Regions from separate parts of the Rhizobium sp. CF142 genome, predicted to be linked through region 2. Evidence: predicted binding sites of a transcription regulator. Region 2 holds the regulator's gene; each other region holds the start of a gene.
The links. The regulator LexA, encoded in region 2, represses DNA repair genes until DNA is damaged. The targets are predictions, from matches to a motif close to TGTTCNNNNTGTGTTCNG.
Positions count from the first base shown of each region.

Region 1 (3,876 bases), on a different contig from region 2:
AGGCGTCGATCACGGCTTCGGATTCGTCGAGCCTTGCGGCAAGGAGCAGCCCGCGCTGCAGGACGTCGATGCCGGCGTCGTCAACGATCTCGGCCCAGATATCGCGGGCCTGGCGTGCCTTATTCCAGCAATCGCCGGCCTGTTGGCCGGTCACCGTCACAAAGCCGAAATTGCGCACCGAGGCACCATTTGCCTGTGCATCGCGGTCGATAACGACGACCCGTTTGCCGCGCTTTGCCGCCGCCAGCGCATGCGCCAGCCCGACAATTCCCGCGCCGACGATCGCAATGTCGTAATGCGGCATGAAAGCTCCTTCGCAACATGTCTGCAACGGCTTGGCGGATTTTCTTGAAGCCTGTGTGACAGTTGCGCGGAGCCTTACATCCGCGTGTGGAAAAGAACGCCGGTTCAGTCTTCCAGCGTGCCGGCCTTTCGCGTTGCCTTGCTCGGCTTGTCGGCGGCAATCTTCATCAGGTCGCCGCGCCGGCGCACCAGCCGGTCGGAAGTGCGGGTCAGCAGCAGTCCGTCCTGCGGCGCCCGGATGTCGATATCGCCCTCGGCAAAACCGGGCCGGGTGACGATAGTCGCCAGAAGCTCTCCTTCCGAAACACGCTCGCCGATATTGCGGTGGAAGAGCACGGTACCGCCCTGCGGCGCACGCAGGATCTCGACATTGTCGAGCGGTACGGCTGGTCCGGAGAAGGTCTTGTCTCCGGCTGTCCCGCCGTTGACGACACCGCGCCCGATCAGGAATTGCAGCAGGCCTTCGGCGTCTTTCACGGCCATATCGGGATAGACGTCACGGCGGCCGCGCAGTTCCACGGTCACGGAAAGCTTGCCCGGAAGCTTGGCCTTGCGCTCGCCGGGCACCTCATATTTCCAGGCAAAACCGACTGCTTCTTCGAAGGCGGAGCTTTCGCCATCGGAAAGCAGCACCGCCTCCATGTCGAGCGCGTTGGCGAGGTCCGCTGCCTCCGGCCAGAAGGCCTCGTCTATATAGGCATATTGCAGCGATTCATCATCGCAATGCAGATCGAGCACCAGATCGGCTCCGAGCGCCATATGAATCAGCCCTCGCTTCAATCGATCCGTAGCCGGATAACCATCAAGACCATCAATCAACTCCTCCCGGTCGCGAACCGAGATCAGCGGGAAGTCCCGATTGAAATTGGTCCGCGATCCCAGATCGAACCGGCCCTGCAGCTCGCCGAAATGCGATTGCGCCGCCCCGATCGGATTTGCCTGCGGCACGAGCGTGATATCGCCGGCGATCCGTCCTTCGCTTTCCGCTTGCCTGAGTTGAAGGCAGAGAAAATGCGCCAGCGCCGTTCCCGGCAGTTCATTGGAATGCAATGCGGCCTGGATATAGACCTTGGGCGCCGCCGGATCGCTTCCCTTGAAACGCATGACCGGCAACCGCCATTCGATGCCGGGCGTATCGCCGGGGATGATGATCTCTGAAACGTCCACTGTCTTGCTCCGCATGTGCATATTGAGTGGGGAGTTTTATGCGAATCCCCACCCGCGGTGCAAGCGCAGCTCAGCCGAGCAGAGGCCATCGGTTGACGACGCGATGCTCACTCTTCCCGTAGATGCTGTGGATTAGCAAGAACTCCTGGACGGTCCACCGCACGGGCTGGCCAAGTTTTTCAGGCAGAACGGTCTTGCGATCGTAAAGGAGGGTCATATGCGGCGTCAGATGTCCACCGGCGTTATAAGGGAGTCCAGCCTCGTAGAGACCTTCCTGGATTTGGTTGCGAAGATCTAGCAGCGTTTCGTTTTCTCGCCTGCCGCAGATGACGAAGGCTTGTGGTTGGCCAGGATGCTTGAAGCTCATGACCTCGTCGAGCACAATTTCAAACGGCTGCGCACGCACTGTCGCGGCGATCTGTTCAGCGCCAAACACGATATCATCCGGTAGCCGACGATAGGCGCCGATGCCGTTCAGCGTGACATGAAGCACCGCGTTGGGCCGTGAAGGCCCCGTCAGAGAATGTCTATTGCGATAGACCTGCGCGATGTCCAGCGCCTCGGATGCTGCCTCGATGGTTGGGCGAAGTGCAAAGAAGATCCTGTGGTGGAATCCGCCGACGAGATGGGATTTCTTGTGCGGATCTGCGTTATTCGGATCGAGTGGAAAATGAGGCATTTGAACTACGGACTACATCGCCCGCCTCCTTGTTACTCAAGGAGGAGCCTATCAGAGTTGTCTCAACAGTCAAGAACATAACAAGAACAAATGGCTTCTTAGTCGAATTCAAACAGAAACGGCTGCCCGAAGGCAGCCGTTTGCCGATATCAGAATAAGCGCAGAACGCGTTCTTTACGCGGCGTTCTTCATGGCCTCTGCCGCCTTCTTGGAAGACTTGGCGCGGGCTGCCTTCGGGGGCGCAAGGCGAAGAACATCGTCTGCCAGCAAGCGGGCATTGTCCTGCGCCTTGTCGAGATTGCTGACACGGGCGGGGTCCATCGTATAGAGGCTGCCGCCGGAAACGAACATGTCGCGATAGGCGGCGCGCTCGATCAGCGCCGTATCGATGACATTGACCTGCTGCTTGGCGAGCAGACCCTTGACGGCGAGTAGTGCCCGAGTGGTGATGATCGAACTGATGCGCGTCAGCACGACCGAATGCGGGATGCGGATATCATGCTGGGCAGCAAGCTGCTTCATGATTTCAAGCACCTGCGCGCCGCCGACAGCATCCATGGCGCAGCCCTGCACCGGAACCATCACATGATCGGAAAAGCCGATGGCCTTCGCCATCAGCGGGCTCAGACCGGCCGGCAAGTCGATGATGATATAACCGCCGCGCTTCTTGAGGTCCTTGATCTGTTGTTCGATCGTATCTTCGCTGACACCGGAGATGAGGGCGAATTCGGCTGCATCACCCGTCAGACGGTGCCAGCGGCTGGCCCACTGCTGGGGATCGGCATCCAGAACGGAAACGCGATGGCCACGGCGAGCCAGTTCTGTGGCAAGAACGAGAGCGACCGTCGTCTTGCCGGCCCCTCCTTTCGTATTCGCAAATGTAATGATTGGCATCGATTACCTCGGGTTGATGAGTTGGCGGCAGTCATCCCTGGGAGAGACGCGTCTCGGGCTTTAAGGAACAGCGGCTTTCACAGTGATGAGATGAAAAGGTCAAACAGCAACCTTGCGTGGCGCTGTTTAGCCATGCTGTCCGAGGTTGATTTTCTGGGTACAAGAAGTCGGCAGTGGCCAAATTGGCCGATGTACTGAATAATCACCGTCAGCGATGGTGAAGTCCGTCGTCCGTCAGTAGTGTGGCCCTCGCGCCGGTTGCAATGCGGCGCGACATTCGCGGATTGAACGACGCCGCTTCAAGCGATCGCAGCTCGGCTTCCGAACGGATTACGGCAAGCGTCGCCGGCGACCTGCCGGGCGTCAGTCGCGCGATATGGACAGCCCCGCGAGAAGCGGAGCGTATGCGGCGAGCCTGCGGGATACGAACTCCGTGAAGAGCTGCACGCGCTTCGTCTTGCGTGTCTCCCCCTGTGTGAGAAGCCAGAGCGTTCCATGCATGTGCAGGTTGGTGCCCGGCACCCTCACCAGTAGGGGGTCGGCATCTCCTACGAAGCACGGCAGCGTCGTCATCCCGAGCCCTTGCCGTACTGCAACGATCTGCGCCTCGCCGTCCGTGGTCCTGAACGGAACCCCCGTGGTACGAACCTCACCCTCGCTGGCCCAATCCGGGATGCCATGATTGCTTATGACGATCCACCGGATGGGATCAGGCGCACCCGCACGCCACGCGGCAAGTCGATCGCGAGACATGTAGACGCCGCTGAACAGCTCCGGTCCCTTCAGACCGTGAAGATTGAGCGGCAGGGTTTTGCGGTCGTAAACGACACGGA
Region 1 is NZ_AJWE01000011.1:64,276-68,151, forward strand. Features, by position in the region: gene PMI11_RS03470 (TIGR03364 family FAD-dependent oxidoreductase) at 1-304, opposite strand, end outside; gene PMI11_RS03475 (succinylglutamate desuccinylase/aspartoacylase domain-containing protein) at 409-1,470, opposite strand; gene PMI11_RS03480 (2'-5' RNA ligase family protein) at 1,541-2,149, opposite strand; gene PMI11_RS03485 (ParA family protein) at 2,324-3,043, opposite strand; gene PMI11_RS03490 (LysR family transcriptional regulator) at 3,407-3,876, opposite strand, start outside.
Region 1: a site for LexA is predicted at 2,221-2,238, ahead of PMI11_RS03480 (2'-5' RNA ligase family protein). Genes of this name have one in related genera too.

Region 2 (3,876 bases):
TGCTGGACTGAATGCGTGGCGTCGAAAATGACGGGTGCGCCCGTTGCTGCCATGATCGGCAGGGAACGCATGTCGGAGACCAGCGTATTGTAACCGAAGGAAGCGCCGCGCTCGCACAGCAAGATGTTCGGATTGCCGCTCTGGTTGAGCTTGCCGAGCACGTTCTTCATATCCCAAGGCGCCAGGAACTGGCCCTTCTTGACGTTGATAACGCGGCCGGTCTTTGCCGCAGCCACCAGGAGATCCGTCTGACGAGACAGGAAGGCCGGTATCTGCAGGATGTCGACGACCTTGCCCACTTCGGCGCATTGTTCTTCAGTGTGGATGTCGGTCAGAACCGGAATGCCGAGTTCCTTCTTGAGATCGGCAAAAACCTCCAGCCCCTTTTCAAGGCCGACACCGCGTTTGCTCGACAAGGAAGAGCGGTTCGCCTTGTCGAAGGAGGTCTTATAGACGAGCCCGATGCCGAGCTTGGTGCACAGTTCCTTCAACGTGCCGGCAACCATGAACGCATGGTCGCGGCTTTCCATTTCGCAAGCGCCGGCAATCAGCGACAGGCGTGCGGCATTGGAGAAGGTGACCTTGCCGGCGCCCTCGCCGACCGTCACAACGGAATTGGTAGTGGAGCTCATGATGTTTCCTCGAAAGCGAAGAGCACGCCCTGGCCGGGCGCGGGCTTCACCAGAATACGGTTGCCCTTGCGTGTGTAGGTCACCCCGTTAGCAGCCAAATGCGCTTCTGTCACGGCCAGATCGCCAACCGCAAAGAGGATTGCCCGGCCGCGCAGGCCGCGATCGATATCCGGCGTCGCCAGATCGAAATAGGCCTCCAGCCCCTGCGGGGTCATCAGGCTGATCTTTGCGTTCCCGGTGGGCACGTCCAGCCCGAAACTCGTGACATCAGCAGAAGCTGCTTTTACCGCCGAGCGAAGGAACTCGCCGAAGGCTGTCGGCTCGGAGGCTGCGAGCGCGATCTCGGCAATACCTGTCACGCCATTGGCGTGGGCCTCCAGCACGCCGCGATCGGCGGGAAGCGGGTTGATGCGTTCGACAGCGAAGAGAAAGAAATCCGGTGCCCGGAGGTCGGCAGCGAAGGCAAGCCGGAAGCCGGCAATGCTCTCCGTGCCATCCGGCATTTTCACAGGGCGTTCGAACTGCAGCACAGAACCGGCACTGATGCTGCCCTTCACGAATCGAGCATGTTCGTGCTTTGCATCCGCTGTGGCGAAGGCGATGGCGGACAGCCCCTCGCTGCCGCAGCGGAAGCGGAAAGCCTGATCGCGGGCCGTGAAGACATTGCCCTCACGTGCCGTCACCTCGCTCTCCTCGACGCTCGCAACACCGAGCGGCTCAAGATAGGTTTTGTCGGCAAAGAAAACGCAGGCATTCTCCGTGCCGAAGGGATGGCGGGCATCGGGCGCGACGGTAAAGCCCAGCTTGCCCAGCCTTTCGCGGGCTAGGTCGATATCGGTAACCGGCAAAACGAGATGATCGATCGGAAGCGTGTCTTGGCTCATCGGTTCTTCTCCCAGCAGTGACAAGGAGATGTGCTTCAGCAAGTCTCATGAAACAAGGCCAGACAGGCATAAGGGCGATAAAAATCAAATTCTCGACAGATTGAACAGAAGTTTTACGAAAATTTAGCTACTTGCGGAACACATATGGAACATATAGTGTCCGTTCTGGATTTGTTTCAAGACTGGGGAGACGCCATGCTCACGCGCAAACAACAGGAACTCCTTCTTTTCATTCATGAAAGGATGAAGGAGTCGGGCGTTCCACCGTCTTTCGACGAGATGAAGGACGCACTGGATCTGGCCTCGAAATCCGGTATCCACCGGCTGATCACGGCGCTCGAAGAACGCGGCTTCATTCGCCGGCTTCCGAACCGGGCGCGCGCGCTCGAAGTCATCAAACTGCCGGAAGCCTACAGCCCGAGCCTGCAGCCTCGGCGCGGCTTTTCGCCGAGCGTCATCGAGGGCAGCCTCGGCAAGCCCCAGCCCGTGGCACCTCCCGCCTCGGCAAAGCCGGCACCTGCTGCCGATAACGGCAATGCGGTCTCCGTTCCCGTCATGGGCCGCATCGCCGCTGGTGTTCCGATCTCGGCAATCCAGAACAATACGCATGACATCACCGTTCCCGCCGATATGCTCGGCTCCGGTGAACATTATGCGCTGGAAGTTCGCGGCGACTCGATGATCGAAGCCGGAATCTTCGATGGCGACACGGTCATCATCCGCAATGGCAGCACGGCCAATCCAGGCGATATTGTCGTCGCGCTCGTCGATGACGAGGAAGCAACGCTCAAGCGTTTCCGCCGCAAGGGCGCATCGATTGCGCTCGAGGCTGCAAACCCCGCTTACGAGACCCGCATCTTCCCGCCGGATCGCGTCAAGGTCCAAGGCAAGCTCGTCGGTCTTATTCGCCGCTATCACTGACCGGCGACAGATTAGCGTCTGCGAATGTGTTGCTGCGCCAATCATAGGCGCGGTGGCGTATCCAGGGTCGCCCCAATGTGTCGAATGCGGTTGCGACCTCAACTCCCTTATCGGTGAATCGAAGTTCGACAGAACCTGTCTTGCGCAGCGTCTCGCCGGTAAAGAGCAGCGCGCCGGAATGACAACGGTCGAAGCGCAATCGGACAGGGGTCACGACAATATCAGCCGTATCACAGGCTGGCCCGAGATAGGCAGCATTGTCGATGACGGTCAGTTTCTTTCCATTGCCGAGCAAGGTGGTGCACCAGGCGCCCTTCAGGCAGGAGAAACGTGACGACGGGCTAGTGGCGACTGCCTGTCTCATTGCCTCTCTGGCTTCATTCCGTTGATCGGGTGACAGTTGCAGTCTTTTGCCGTCAGGCGCAGTGGGCGCCTTGGCAGCCTGGAGCATAACCGGCTTCTGATGCTCTTCGACGGCAAGTGCCCTCTGCCATTGTTCGAAGATGAAGGCGGGCGGCTTTTCACGGTTCGAAGCCATCGCCTCTCCATCGATTATAGCGACCAGGCCGCCATCTTCAGAGATGGCGATGTCGGGCATCGCCTCCGACGGAAGCAGCACAACAGCGAGCGTTGAGACCGCGACAATTGCCGTTCCCATGTGCCGCAGCCGGGTTCTGAGGAGGGTCAGCAGCAGAAATCCGAAAACGGCGGTCGGGAAATACCAACCGGGCAAGCGACCTATATCTATGTTGCCACCCCATCCCGCTACTGCCTTTGCGATTGTGATCACCAGATCGAGCCCGAAGCCTGCCACCTGCCATAGCCAGCCGTCCAGACCAAAAGGCATCAGGAGCATTGCCAGCATCCCGGCCGGCATGACGATGAAGGAAATGACCGGCATGGCCGCGAGATTTGCCGGAAGGCCATAGGCCGTCAGCCGGTGGAAATGCTCGATCGAAAACAATGCCGTCGAGAAACCACCGATGAGCGACGTCAGGAAAACGCCACCGAAGAATCCGCCGACCATGACGAAGGGCTTCATGATCGGAAGTTTGGCAAAGGCATTCTCACGCATCGGCCGCCCTTTCCAAAGGTCGTATCCGGCGACCAGGGCAAGTGTTGCGGCGAAGGACATCTGGAAACTCGGCCCCAGCACCTCCGATGGCGAGACTGCGAGGATCACGAGAGCGGACAGCGCCACGTTTCTGAGGCTGATCGACGGACGGTCGAAGAAGACGGCAACCAGCATAATCGCCATCATGATGAAGGCACGTTCGGCAGAGACGGCAAAACCCGAGATCAGATAGTAGGCTGTCACCGCAGCAAGCGCACCCGCCGCCGCGATCTTCTTGGTTGGCCACGCCTGGGCAATGCCGGGAAAGAGACTGAGAATGACTCGCAGCCCGACAAAGAAGATGCCAGCTGAAAGCGCCATGTTG
Region 2 is NZ_AJWE01000104.1:15,356-19,231, reverse strand. Features, by position in the region: gene kdsA (3-deoxy-8-phosphooctulonate synthase) at 1-632, opposite strand, end outside; gene PMI11_RS24200 (VOC family protein) at 629-1,516, opposite strand; gene lexA (transcriptional repressor LexA) at 1,712-2,437, shown strand; gene PMI11_RS24190 (ComEC/Rec2 family competence protein) at 2,418-3,876, opposite strand, start outside.

Region 3 (3,876 bases), on a different contig from region 2:
GTTGGCCGCCGTCCGGAAAACGCCGGCAAGAACATTGTCGTCATCATTCCGTCCTTCGCGGAACGGTATCTTTCGACGGCATTGTTTGAAGGTCTTGGGAGCTGAGGGGAAATTAGTGAATAGTGAATAGTGAATAGTGAATAGTGAATAGTGAATAGTGAATGAAGCTATTCTTCGGGGGCGTGTTGCAACTCGCCTTCACCGGCCAATCCCCCATCATGAGCCGCTATTCACTAATCACTGCTCACTAGTCACCCAACCTCACGCCGCCGCCGTCAGCCGCGCGCCGGCAACACGGTAGGAAATCGCCTCCGCGAGGTGAATGCGTCCGACCATTTCCTTGCCGTCGAGATCGGCAAGCGTACGGGCGACCTTGAGGACGCGGTGGTATCCGCGCGCCGAAAACTTCATCTTGTCCGCGGCATCTCGCAACAGCTGCAATCCTGCGGCATCCGGCTCTGCGAACTTCTCGATCATTGCCGTCGAGCATCCGGCATTGGTGGAAATACCCGCAGCGCCTGCAGCGGCGTAGCGTTCGCGCTGGATGTCGCGGGCACGCGCAACGCGCCGGGCAACGTCGGTACTCGCTTCGGCTACTGTCGGCCGGATCAAGTCGGCGGCGGAAACGGCTGGCACGTCGATGCGGATATCGATGCGGTCCATTAGCGGGCCGGAGATACGAGCCTGATAATCCGTCATGCAGCGCGGCCCTCGGGCACAGGTGTGGCCGGGCTCTCCCGCCATGCCGCAGCGGCACGGGTTCATGGCCGCAATGAGCTGGATCCGCGCCGGATAGGAGACGCGGTGATTGGCGCGCGCGATGACGCATTCGCCACTTTCCAGCGGCTGACGCAAGGCATCGAGTACTTGCGGCGCGAATTCCGGAAACTCGTCGAGGAACAGCACGCCGTGATGGGCAAGCGAAGCCTCGCCCGGCCTGGCACGCAGGCCGCCACCGATGAGGGCGGCCATCGTCGCCGAATGGTGCGGCGTGCGGTAGGGCCTGCGGTCGGAAAGCTTGCCGCCGGACAGCTGGCCGGCGATGGAATGGATCATTGAGACTTCCAGCAATTCGGCGGCCGAGAGCGGCGGCAGGATGGAGGGCAGTCTCGAAGCCAGCATCGACTTGCCGGAGCCGGGCGGCCCGACCATCAAAAGATTGTGGCCGCCGGCAGCAGCCACTTCCAGCGCCCGCTTGGCGCTTTCCTGTCCCTTGATCTCGGCGAGATCGGGAAGGTTGGCGGCGCTGGGACGAATGGACGGTTCCGGGCGTGAGAGGATCTGTGTGCCGCGGAAATGATTGGCGAGCGCGATCAGGCTGCGCGGCGCCAGAATGTCAACCCCGGAACCTGCCCATGCGGCTTCCGAGCCACTCTCGGCCGGGCAGATCAGGCCTTTTCCGCTCGCGTTGGCACCGATTGCCGCCGGCAGAGCGCCGGCGATGGCGGCAATCGTACCGTCGAGATTGAGTTCGCCGACGACGACATAGTCGGACAAGGCATCCGCCGGGATGGCGCCAAGTGCAGCCATCAGGCCAAGTGCGATGGGGAGATCGAAATGACTGCCTTCTTTGGGAAGATCGGCGGGCGCAAGGTTGACCGTCACGCGCTTGGATGGCAGCGCCAGGCCGGAAGCGTGCAAAGCCGCCTGCACCCGCTCGCGACTTTCCGCCACCGCCTTGTCAGGAAGCCCGACGATCTGGATTCCCATTTTACCGGGAGCGACCATGACCTGGACCTCGACCGGCACACCTTCAATGCCCTGAAATGCAACCGTGCTGACGCGCGCGACCATGCCCCTGCCCCGTGACCCTGAACCCCAACTTATGAAGGCGGTCACAATCTGGCATGGAATCTGGAATAAAACAAGAACGATAAGCGAACGAATTCAGCTATCCGCTGCAATCAAATTGCAGCGGGTTGTAAAGCCGGAACGAAGGCGATCAAAGGCGGAACACTTGCAGCATTTCCGTTTTTCTTCGAAACACGAAAAGGCTCTATCTCTTTGTTTTCACATGATTCCAGACGCAAGATCGCTGCGCGCCCTTGCCGGAACCGCTTTAGCCACGCTTGCGCTCGATCGCATCCCACAACAGGCTTGCGATATCGGCGCCGCCGAACTTCTTCACTTCGCGGATGCCTGTCGGCGAGGTCACGTTGATCTCGGTCATATAATCGCCGATCACATCGATACCGACGAGCAGGAAACCGCGTTCGCGCAGAGCCGGGCCGATGCGTTCGCAGATTTCCTTTTCGCGCGCCGTCAGTTCTGTCGGCTCGGCGCGGCCGCCGACATGCATGTTGGAGCGACTGTCATGCTCGGCCGGGACGCGATTGATGGCGCCGGCAAATTCGCCGTCGACGAGGATGATGCGCTTGTCGCCCTTGCGCACGTCAGGCAGGTACTGCTGAGCGATGAAAGGCTCGCGGAAGAGCTGGCCGAACATTTCGAGCAGCGAGGACAGGTTGCGATCGTCCTTGGTGGAATGGAAGACGCCGGCGCCGCCATTGCCATAGAGCGGCTTCAGGATGATGTCGCCCATCTCGTCGCGGAAGCGGCGGATCTCGCCCGGATCCTTGGTGATCAGCGTCTTCGGCATCAGGTCGGAAAATTCGGTGACGAAAATCTTTTCCGGTGAGTTGCGCACCCAGGCCGGATCATTGACGACGAGCGTCTTCGGATGGATGCGCTCCAGAAGATGCGTCGAGGTGATGTAGGACATGTCGAACGGCGGGTCCTGGCGCAGCAGGACAACATCCATGGTCGACAGGTCGATGCGCTCAGGCGCGCCGAGTTCATAGTGTTCGCCCTTGACGTCGCGCAGCACCATCGGCTCGACGGCGGCATAGAGCCTGTCATCGCGGAAGCTCAGGCGATCGGGTGTATAATGGAAGAGCTTGTAGCCACGCGCCTGAGCCTCAAGACTCATGGCGAAGGTGGAATCGCCCGCAATATTGATGCCGGAGACATGGTCCATCTGGACCGCTACGTTCTTGATCTTGGCCATTTCCGTCCCTTGAGCTGATGCCGCCCAGATGTAGGTCGGTCAGGTGTCAAACGCAACGGCAATCAATGGCTTCGCACGCCTCCGCTGGCGCAATTTTCAGGCCGCGATGCCGGTGCCACCGCCGCTCCGCAAGAGGTTGCGCAGGCGATAGGCAATGGCGAGCGGCTTCGGGAAAGGCTTACGCAGGAAGGCGACCTTGCGGACGTAATTGTCGACTCGCCAGTTCGCCCAGGTGCCGCCAGCAAAGAAAGCGACATCGCCCACCTGCAGCGTGCGTTCCAGGCCATCTTCGGTGGTGACGTGTACCTCGCCTTCGAGGATCATGACCGTCTCGTCCCAGCCGAAACGCCAGCGGAATTCGCCTGATGTGCAATCCCAGATCGCCGTCAGCGATGCTTCGTCATGGCCGCGGGAATGTTCTGCCGTGCGCGCCTGCGGATTGCCGCTGATGATCCAGTCCGGATTGATCGGCGTCGACTTCAGCACCATGCCGTCGCTTGCCTGTGCAACGAACGATTTGCCTGATGGCTTCAACGCGGCGTAAGGCACGGACCGCGCAGCCATGGCGACCGCGGTTGCAAGCATCATCTTCAAGGCCATGAATTACCCCCAGTTTGCTACCCCTAGCTCAGCCTTGGATAACAAAAGAGTCGTAAAAGGCCGTTCAAGCAGACGCTAAAACTTTAACGAAAGCTTGTTCGTCAGTTTCAGGCGCCTGCGGAATTTAGCGACCTCCTAGAAAGCATCCGGGAAATGACGAGGCAGTTTTCCCGGCAATATCGCAACGATATCATAGCGCTGTGAGAGCCGGGCATAGTCCCGCTGGCGGGCGAGCCAGAGATCACTCGCAGCCCGGATGCGTTTTTGTG
Region 3 is NZ_AJWE01000011.1:104,542-108,417, reverse strand. Features, by position in the region: gene cysK (cysteine synthase A) at 1-105, shown strand, start outside; gene PMI11_RS03700 (YifB family Mg chelatase-like AAA ATPase) at 262-1,794, opposite strand; gene gshB (glutathione synthase) at 2,060-3,007, opposite strand; gene PMI11_RS03690 (cupin domain-containing protein) at 3,104-3,607, opposite strand; gene PMI11_RS03685 (YraN family protein) at 3,743-3,876, opposite strand, start outside.
Region 3: a site for LexA is predicted at 1,856-1,873, ahead of PMI11_RS03700 (YifB family Mg chelatase-like AAA ATPase). Genes of this name have one in related genera too.